2 regions of the Paenibacillus sp. sgz302190 genome follow, and region 2 is predicted to be linked to the other one. Evidence: riboswitches for the same ligand, from Rfam matches in the RefSeq annotation. Region 2 holds a riboswitch; the other holds the start of a gene.
What was found. Region 2 has a riboswitch for cyclic di-AMP ahead of AC6RNO_RS15670 (hypothetical protein). Riboswitches for the same ligand answer to the same signal wherever they lie in the genome.
Positions count from the first base shown of each region.

Region 1: another riboswitch for cyclic di-AMP. It lies ahead of AC6RNO_RS31495 (stalk domain-containing protein); the one in region 2 lies ahead of AC6RNO_RS15670 (hypothetical protein).

Region 1 is NZ_JBZYAO010000044.1:39,685-44,336, reverse strand. Features, by position in the region: gene AC6RNO_RS31505 (GNAT family N-acetyltransferase) at 1-748, shown strand, start outside; gene AC6RNO_RS31500 (polysaccharide deacetylase family protein) at 807-1,511, opposite strand; gene AC6RNO_RS31495 (stalk domain-containing protein) at 1,688-2,479, opposite strand; cyclic di-AMP (ydaO/yuaA leader) riboswitch at 2,489-2,637, opposite strand; gene AC6RNO_RS31490 (LiaF transmembrane domain-containing protein) at 2,798-3,103, shown strand; gene AC6RNO_RS31485 (PspA/IM30 family protein) at 3,129-3,764, shown strand.
Region 2 is NZ_JBZYAO010000012.1:139,871-144,522, reverse strand. Features, by position in the region: gene AC6RNO_RS15675 (invasin domain 3-containing protein) at 1-2,092, shown strand, start outside; cyclic di-AMP (ydaO/yuaA leader) riboswitch at 2,313-2,483, shown strand; gene AC6RNO_RS15670 (hypothetical protein) at 2,600-3,052, shown strand; gene AC6RNO_RS15665 (hypothetical protein) at 3,242-3,637, shown strand; gene AC6RNO_RS15660 (histidine kinase) at 3,785-4,652, shown strand, end outside.

The DNA of each region.
Region 1 (4,652 bases), on a different contig from region 2:
AGGCAGCAGGGTGATGCGCATCGGGAAAGATCCGGAGATTTTGAATCCGATTTATGAAAAGCACGCGGTCCGCTATAACGGCATGCTGAAGCGGGACCTGAAATGGTGGAACAACCGCTGGTTCAAGTTTAAAAAAGGAACGGTTGCCGTCCATCTTAATGCCCGCAATGAGCATACCGGCTATGTATTTTATCAGGTTAAGGACAAAATCCTGACGATTCATGAGCTTGTGTTTCTGGACGAGGAGGCACGGCGCGGATTGTGGAAATTTATAGCGGATCACGATTCGATGATCGACAAGGTGCTTGTCCAAGCCCCCGTGAACGACGCGCTCCCGTTTTTGGTGCCTAATCCGGCATTCAAGCAGGAGAGAGTTCCTTACTTCATGGCCAGAATCGTCGATGTGGAATCGTTCCTGGCCCAGTACCCGTTCCGGACGGACGGAATCAAGGAGGCGCTGTACTTGCGGGTCGCTGACGAGCATGCGGAATGGAACAACGGCGTGTTTCAAGTGCGGGCGGATGCACAAACCGGCGCTGTGGAAGTAGTGAAGCTCTCCGGGAGCGTCCTGCCGAATGAGGAGCAATTGCTCAGTTGTTCGATACAAACGCTGACCACTTTGTTTATGGGTTATCAAAAAGCCGTCTTTTTGGCGGAGACGGAACGCCTGCAGGGCAGCCCTGTGACGGCTAGGCGGCTGGACTCGGCGATACCCGAACGGACTACATATTTGGCGGATTTCTTTTAAATAACGGAAAAAGGCGGCGCAGCGGACGATGAACCGTGAGGCCGTCTTTTTGCGCTGCTTATTTGTTCATTTTCGAAATCAGGTCGGTGACCGTTACGAATTGATAGCCCTGCTTTTTAAGCTCGGGCAGCACGATTTTGAGAGCTTCCACCGTTTGCGAGCAGTCTCCCTGCAAGTCGTGGAACAAAATAATATCGCCGTTGTGAATGTTATTGAGCACGGACCGGACGATTTTGTCGACGCCCGGCTTCCGCCAGTCTTTCGTATCCTGGTACCAGGACCACATCACAACCGTGAACCGGTCCTGCTTGGCCAATTCGATCAGCGATTGATCGTAAAAGCCGCCGGGCGGACGGAACACGTGAGGAATTTGCTCGGTAATGTCGAAAATAATTTCCTGCGTCTGTTCGATCTCCTCTTTCAATTTGTCCGGGCTGACATGTTTCAAATAATGATGATCGTACGTATGATTGGCAATCTCATGCCCTTCGTTCACTTCCCGGATGGCGATTTGCGGATACATCTGCACGCGCTTGCCGAGCACAAAAAAAGTCGCTTTCGCGTCGTACTGCTTAAGAACGTCCAGCAATTGGGGCGTATACACCGGATTGGGCCCGTCGTCAAACGTCAGCGCGACCAGCTTTTGATCGGTCTGCACATTCCAAACGACCTCGCTTTGCGGCACCGGCATGGCGGCGGTCGTCACATTCAAAACGACGGCAAGCTGCGCGGCGGCAATCATCATGCGATGGAGTTTTGGCATAAGTCTCCCCCTTAAAGTTTGAAGCAGGCTTGCTTCCAAACAGTCTGAGGTTATTGTCTGACCTGCCAACAGAACCTATGCGGAGGAAAAGAGGCAATATTTGTGAGGCAAATTCGCTCAAATACAAAAAGCAGGCCCATGGAGAATAGGATCTCCATGGACCTGCTTTGTCGAAATTAACTGGGCAAGCGGAACACTTTCACGTTTTGGATGCCGAATTGCTGCAGCGATTCTTTGGAGCCGGGGATAAAGATGTCCACATGATTGCCTTTTACGGAACCGCCTGTGTCGGTTGCATAGGCATACATGCCGCCTACCGGCAGTCCGTCGAAATTGTAGCCTTCGATGTAAAGCTTGGTGCCGAGCGGAATGACCGTCGGATCTACGGCGACTGTCCCCAGCGCCAGCGGATTTCCCATGTAGTCGACGGCGCCGAAGCCGCCGTTCTCGGAAGGATCGGCCGAGTAAGCGGTTGCTTTAAAGCTTTCAAACTTGGGCGCATATTGGCTTCCGTCTTTGCTTAAGATGGCCATTTTGCTGTCCGCATCCCATTGAATCGGAATTTTGGAAGCGTCGCAAATGAATCGCAGCGGAACGAACACTCTGCCGTCCTGAAACCCGGCATGGGTGCCCATGTCGACGGGGGTGTTGTCGATGACCGCTTTTTGATCGCCTGATGCCAATGCAATCGTATGTTTGCCGTTGTTTAAAGTTACTTTAATTTGATTGCCCTTTTTTTCCCATTGGACCGTATAGCCGAGTTTTTCGGTTACGAAGCGAATGGGGACCTGCGTGGAATGATTCGTGTCTAAATAAGGTTGTGCATCCGGAAAACCGACAAGGTCATTGTCTACCTGCACTTTTACTTCCATTTCGGCCGCTTTGGCATGGTGCGGCGAAAGAAAGCCTCCTGCCAGAACTGTAATAGATACAGCAAGGCCAGCGAGTCCTTTTATAGCCGTATTCAATTCGCTATTCCTCCTTCTTATTAAAGCCTCCGAGGTTAGTTGACGGGTTCGGGAAGAAGGTTCTCCCTAGTCTGCTTCGACAATCAGCAAATATTCACCCCAATTAAATCGTCCCCCGTACCGATGCTGGAACACACCGGATTCGGCTCCAATTATTTTAACATTGGTATTTTGCCTGAAACAACGGCCAAAATGTGGAAGGTCTGAGAAATACCTAGACTTTGGTCCAGGTCGAAAAACAGTCGCGGGTCCGTTTTGCTTCTTGTCTCTTTTGTATACGCTAGTAGCATAAGGAATGAGCGAAAGGCGGGAACGTGCATGTCCATGAAAGGCAATAGAGGATTAGCTTTGATTTTTATTGCGGTCGGCTTGATCATTGCATCCCATATAATCGGAATTCATCTTCATCTTATGGGGTACCTGCTGCCGCTTTCGATGGTTGGGCTCGGCTATGTCGGCATTTGCAACGGGAAGAAGATCGGCTGGCTGATCGCCGCCGCGGGAGCTTTGATCCTGGCCGTGAAATTGTCGGGCTTCATCGCGTTCGCATTGGCGATTGTGCTGATCGGCTATGGATTCAGGCTGCTGGGCAGACGCACGCATTCGGATCGGTTCGATCTGTAAACTTAAATAGGCCGGGGTGGGGTTAATGAAGGTATTGAACAGAATCGGTAAAATGGCTGAAACGGCTTGGCACGATACCGCCGAGCGCTTTTCGATGAATGAGCAAGGAGGGGGCTTCGGCTCGCAGACGGGAGCAAGCGGGCGGATCCGGGCGCTGGAGCAGCGCTACGAAGAGACTTTGCAGCGGACGTTCGAGCTGCGTCAGCACTTTGTGAACGCGGAGGAGCTCGCTCGGCTCCGCGCGGAGCAGGCCGAGCTGGCGATGCGCGCCGGCGAGGAAGAGCTTGCCCGGGCGGCGCTGCAGGAGAAGCTGCGCCTGGAAGCGGCGTGCGGGCACTACCGCACGCAGTACGCGAGCTCCCAGGACGAAGTCCTGGCGCTCGCGGAGGAACTGCAGCGGCTGCGCGCCGCCGCTGCGGACGATGTGCAGCCGCATGGCGGGCTGCACGGGGCCCAGGCCCGCGACACGCTGCGCGAGCTGGAAAACGCGGGCCGCGAGGCTTGGCAAGGGCTGCGCGAAGCGGGCCGCATGTCGGCCGAGACGCTGAAGGAGGCGGGCTGCAACGTCAAGCAGGAGCTGCGCACGATGCGCGTGAAGCTCCAGAAGGAGTGGCAGCAGAGCCGCAGCAGCGGCGAGAGAGGCGGCCCGCGCGCGAAGTAGCGCGGGGCCGTGCATTGGCTGGGCGCACGAGGAAAGCGGGAGGGGCCCCCTTGGCGTAACCGCGCGCAAATAAAGGCCGAGGCTGGGCGTGCCCGTCGACCGACCGCCGTCGTGCAGCGAAACACCGCGCGCTGGGAGCTGCGCTCGGTGCGACCTCTCCCGGTGCAGGTCGTGGAACTGTACAACTGGGCCAGGGACAGCTTGGTAGGGAGAAAACCTGCAAATGTACAGGTTTTATTCGCAGAATCGGCTTGTTTTGACGAAAAACCTGCAAAAGTGCAGGAATTTTCGCTGAAAGTGAATTTGAGTCCATGTGTTCGGTGAAAAACCTGCACTTTTGCAGGAATTCATCGTAACCAGCGGTCAAGGACGCAAATTCATGTATTTTTGCAGGTTTTTTTCGTGCAGACGGGCAGATTGTAGTTATCTCCTCTAACGTGGGGGTTTTACTAGCTTCTTGTTTGTTGATAGCGCGGCATTCCTGCAATTGTGCAGGCTTTTTGCCGGGTATAGGGGGGGATTCGTTCTGTAGGGTGACGTCTACGGCGTCATGGGGGTTCGCAGGTCCTGTCTCCGGCCCGGGTCGGCCAGTCGGGCCTGCCAAGCTCAGCTCAGCCCAGCGAAGCCCGGTCCGGTCTGCCGAGCCGCTTCATAACCGGCCACTGTACGGAGGGCGCGTCCCATACCGGGAAGGCAAGGAGCGGCAGCGCTAGCATCGTCAATTTGCTTTCTGAGCGTCGTCGCCGGCCCCTTGCATCTGCGTCAGCACCGGCCCGGCGCCGGCGGGTGCCCTGCCGCCTCAAGCATTTGCATCTTGGAGGCCGTACATTGTTATGGTATGCTAAGAAAATGTGGCCATAACCGGGTATCGGGCCGGCCGGCTTTCGT
Region 2 (4,652 bases):
GCTGAAGGACGATTACGACCATCCGATTGCCGGAAAACGGGTACTGCTCGAAGCGAATGGCGGACGATCGGTCATCGATGTCGTTTACGGATTGACCAATGCGGATGGTCTTGCCTTATTTGCGGTAAGCAATACAACGGCAGAGAACGTGACTTATTTTGCAAAGGAAGAAGCAAGCGGTCTATCGTTGGACCAAACCGTGAATATTAGGTTTACATACGATCAGCCTCCGAATATCGTGTTGCAAGCGGCTCCTGCCGGTCCAACCTTCGGAAGCGTGACCGTTACCGTAACGGCGTCGGTTTATGGTCAATTCAATAACGTCTCTTCGATCAAATGGGCAGCAGGAAACCGTCCTGTCTCGTATTTTGGGACGCAGGGCGTAGAAATCACGGACCATTTTACCGTACAAGAGAACGGGGTTTATTCAGTCTATGTGGCCGATGCGGCGGGCAACGCGAACGTTAGCTCGATTGAAGTCCGGAACATCGTTCCTTTGAGCGGCAATGCGAGCTTGAGCAGCTGGCAGCTTATGGGATTGGGCGGGACGGTAAAGTTCGATTTTGACCCGGGGACAGTGAACTATACGGTAGACGTAAGCCATTCGGTTTATGGCTTGAAAATGGTGCTGACAGCCTCGGACGTCTATTCTGCCGTCTACGTGAACGGATTGCAGGTTGCGGGCAGCCCGATGACCGGTGAATATTCGCTTGCAACAGGCAAAAACACGTTCGAAGTCAATGTCAAAGCGCAAGACGGTTCAGTTAAAACATATACGCTGAGCGTGATTCGTTCGGCTGCAAGCTCCGGTTCCGATTCTGGTTCGACTTCAAGCTCGTCAAGCCATTCGTCGCCCGGCAATTCGATCGCGGCTTGGATCAATGATGCAAAGGTGTCCGGGATTGCCACACTTCAAACAGATGCCAATGGAGTGAAGTCCGTTGATGTTCGATTGGATAAGGATACTTTAAAGAAGGTGCTTGACTCTTTATCCTCCTCGCCTGAACGGAATCTCTCGGTATCGATTGAAGATGAGGCGGACCAAACAGCGCTGCGGCTTCCCGATGAAGCTGTCAAGCTCCTTGCCGGGAAAGCGGATAAGATCACTTTAAAAACTCAGCATGGCCAGTATCGCTTGCCTCTGGCGGAAGTCGTAAATCAGGAGTCCGAGTGGACGAACGATGCGGAAGTTCAAATAACGATCGAGCGCGGCAAAATTGAAGCGATACCCGGACTGCAGGATGCGGCGAATAAAGGCGGTTTCCGGTTGGCGGCGGATCCGATTCATTTTAACGTATATGTGACGCATCATGGCGAGAAAAGCGAGATTTCCGGCTTCAACCGCTATGTACAAAGGGTTCTCTATTTGCCGGCGGATGCCGGAACGGCTGCAACGGCCGTGGTATGGGATCCGACATTCGGTGTACGTCCGGTGCCGACGGAATTTGCCAAAGTTGACGGACATCAGGCGGCCGTTATTCGCAGCCTCACGAACAGCGTTTATGCATTGGTATCCAAAACGTCCCAATTTACAGATATTCAAGGACATTGGGCCGCGGCTGAAATTGGCAGGATGAATAGCAGAATGATCGTACTTGGCGTAGATGAAAACCGGTTTGCTCCCGAAGCCGTTATTACGCGGGCTGAACTCGCCGCTTTGCTTGCGAGAGCGTTGGGCTTGCCGGAGGGCGGAGATCGTGCCGGTTTCCGAGACGTGAGCGAGTCGATCTGGTACAGCCGGGCCGTGAAAGCAGTTCAAGCATACGGAATTATGGACGGTTTCGGTGACGGAACGTTTGGGCCCAACCGAGAGGTTTCGCGGCAAGAAGCGATCGTAACGATCGTTCGGGCGCTGCGCATGGCCGATGCCGCTTCGGTGACGAGCAATGCCGGGGCGCAAGTGAACTTGGCCGCCTACACCGACAGCAATCAAATCGGCGGCTGGGCGAGCGATGCGATACGTACAGCCATTCATATAGGCTTGGTGAAGGGGTATGGCAATGAATTGCGTCCGCAGAAGCCGTTAACTCGTGCCGAGACGACCGTACTTCTTTACCGGATGCTGCAAAAAGCGGGATTAATCGATGGATAAGCTTGAATCAGGAGACGGGCCGAGGGGCTCGTCTCTTTACTTTGCGGTTCAATGTCACCGGCAAAAGCATTCCAAAGAAAATGGAACGATAATGATCGAAATTTATATTTGATTACGCTTTCACTTGGGAAAATCATCAAAAAAACAAAATAAAGCCCCGTATTCTTATTTTACATAAACGGTAATTAGGGGTACCATTTGATTCAACAACTTCACATCATAAATCAAATCGCTGAGTCCCTGAAAGGGGAGCGGGGGAACCACCAGAAACCGATCCGAACAGGGGGCGGTTTTGCGGGGTGAATCTAAAGCAGGCGTTTGCTTGCCGCAGTAGGGCACTCTCAAGCCCGAATCCGACAGCTAACCTCGTAAGCGTATTGAGAGAGACCTTCGATCGTGCTTTCAGCAGTTCGTTTCTTTACGTTGAAAAGAAGCCCGAGAGTAGAATTTCTCTGCTCTCAGGCTTCTTTTTGCTTTTTTTCCACACATTGAGGAGAGTGACTGTAAATGTATCCTGAACCCATGACAGCACTGCAAGAAGAACGCACAAAAAATTGTAAAATTGTCAGGATCGAATATTTTCGATTTAATTCCGAGCTAACGGACAAGCTGATGCCCGGACATGGAACTGACTATCATTGCGGTATCCTGGCGATTTCAACAGGCGGTGCAGTGTACGGTATCGGAGAATTCATCATGCCAAGCTGCGCTGTGAAAGGTGATCTCGTACAGTGGGTAAGTGTTTTCCAGAGGATCAAAGGTCTAACTCTCGAAGATGGACTGCATTACATTCAGCGGAATAAGGAGCAGTGGGGTCTTGCCAGAACGCAATTAATCGAATCGGCATTCAACGATTTGGATGAAAAGCTGAGACACTCATCTGCCGGCGGCAATGAATCGGGTTTCTTAGGGGATCATGCTTATTTATTTGACCGTTCAGAGGCATATGTCTCTTTTTAGGGCAGATGTGTGGGGAATTTTAATCATTTTTTACGTTTTTTTAATGCATGGACCCGGATTCTTTTACCTCCTTTTTACAGCGTTCCGTATTAAGATCTCAATGTGACCGTGGGGAAAGCCGAGAAAGGGCAGTACCACGTGTTAAAAATTGGGCTTATGATTAGCCGCAATGACATGGAGGAGTAAGAAATGAATGAATCGGAGTTTATATTGGTTGCAGCTCCTACGAAAGCCGGCGAGCAATTTATTCGTCATTTAAAGTTTAAAGGGCTGCCTTGTGCGGTTGTAACGAACAATAGACAGGACCAGCAGCGCTTTTCCAAGCTTGGTGTGAATCATATCATGATTGTGGATACGGTCGAACATGAGACTTGGGTCGCTCCCGAATATCCGATAGGTAAAATCTTTTTGTTTGAAAATAGTTTGCCTTTATGCTGCCGCTATCTTCAAATCACCCGCAAATGGACTTCAAAAGCGGTCTATGTCATTACCGAACGCGACTATGCCAGGCTTATTTACAAAGGGCTTGGCGCCGATCATGTCATTTATTCAAGGGCAGGCAACGTTACATTTTTACTCGATTAGCACGGTAAAATTTACAATTCGTCGCCTTACTGGATGACGAACAGCGGCAGTGTGACGGGCTCGTCCTCGGGGTCCGCCGACAATTCCCTAAAGTTATTGCTGAATAGTGAACCAGCAGATACAATTTCAGGAGAGGGGGGACATTTGATGAGAATAAAGCCGCATACGTTCAACAGTGTCAAATACAAGATTTTGTTTGTCAACCTGATTTTGATGATTTCATTCAATCTGCTTATCATTTATTTTTGGAATTACCGGACTTCGGAGGATACCCGGGAGTCGGCGGGCAACTACATCAACGACATGTTGAGAGTTTCCGGCAACAATCTGGAAGTGGCTCTCAAAGATATTTATGCGCTGGTGTCGATTACATCGACAGAAAGCGATATTGTCGCCATTTTGTCGAAAAGAGAGGAATCGACAGGACTTTCCTATTTGCAAGAAAACAGGAAAATTGACGATTATTTGGTCAATTTGTTCACATACAAGCATTATTTGAACGATATTATGATTGCCAATTTAAACGGAAGGACGTTTTCGAACGGAAATACAATTTCCTGGGAATTCCTTACCAAGCAGAGCTGGTATCCCCGATTGATCAATGACGAAGGGGCGTCTGTGTTCATTCCTCCCCATTATAATTCGGATAATCCTTATATTACGCCTTACCGGGACGATAGAGTGGCTTCGATCGCCCGTCCCATTAAATATCAAGACAGCGTGATCGGGTTCGTGATCGCCGATATCAAAAGCGATTTGCTGCGCGACATGTTCGCAAGCAACCTGAACAAGGTGAACATTTTGATCGCCGACCGCAGTTCGAACGAGATCGTCTACAATTCGCAGAAGGAGAAGATGCCCGATCCGGATATCAGCGCTATGATCGGCGGCATGCAGGGAAACGAGGGCAGCTTCTACAGTCAGATCGATCATGAGGATAATTTGATCGTATACCGTTATTCGCCTACGACGAATTGGATGCTGATCGGCATCGTTCCGAAAAAGATTTTGCTCG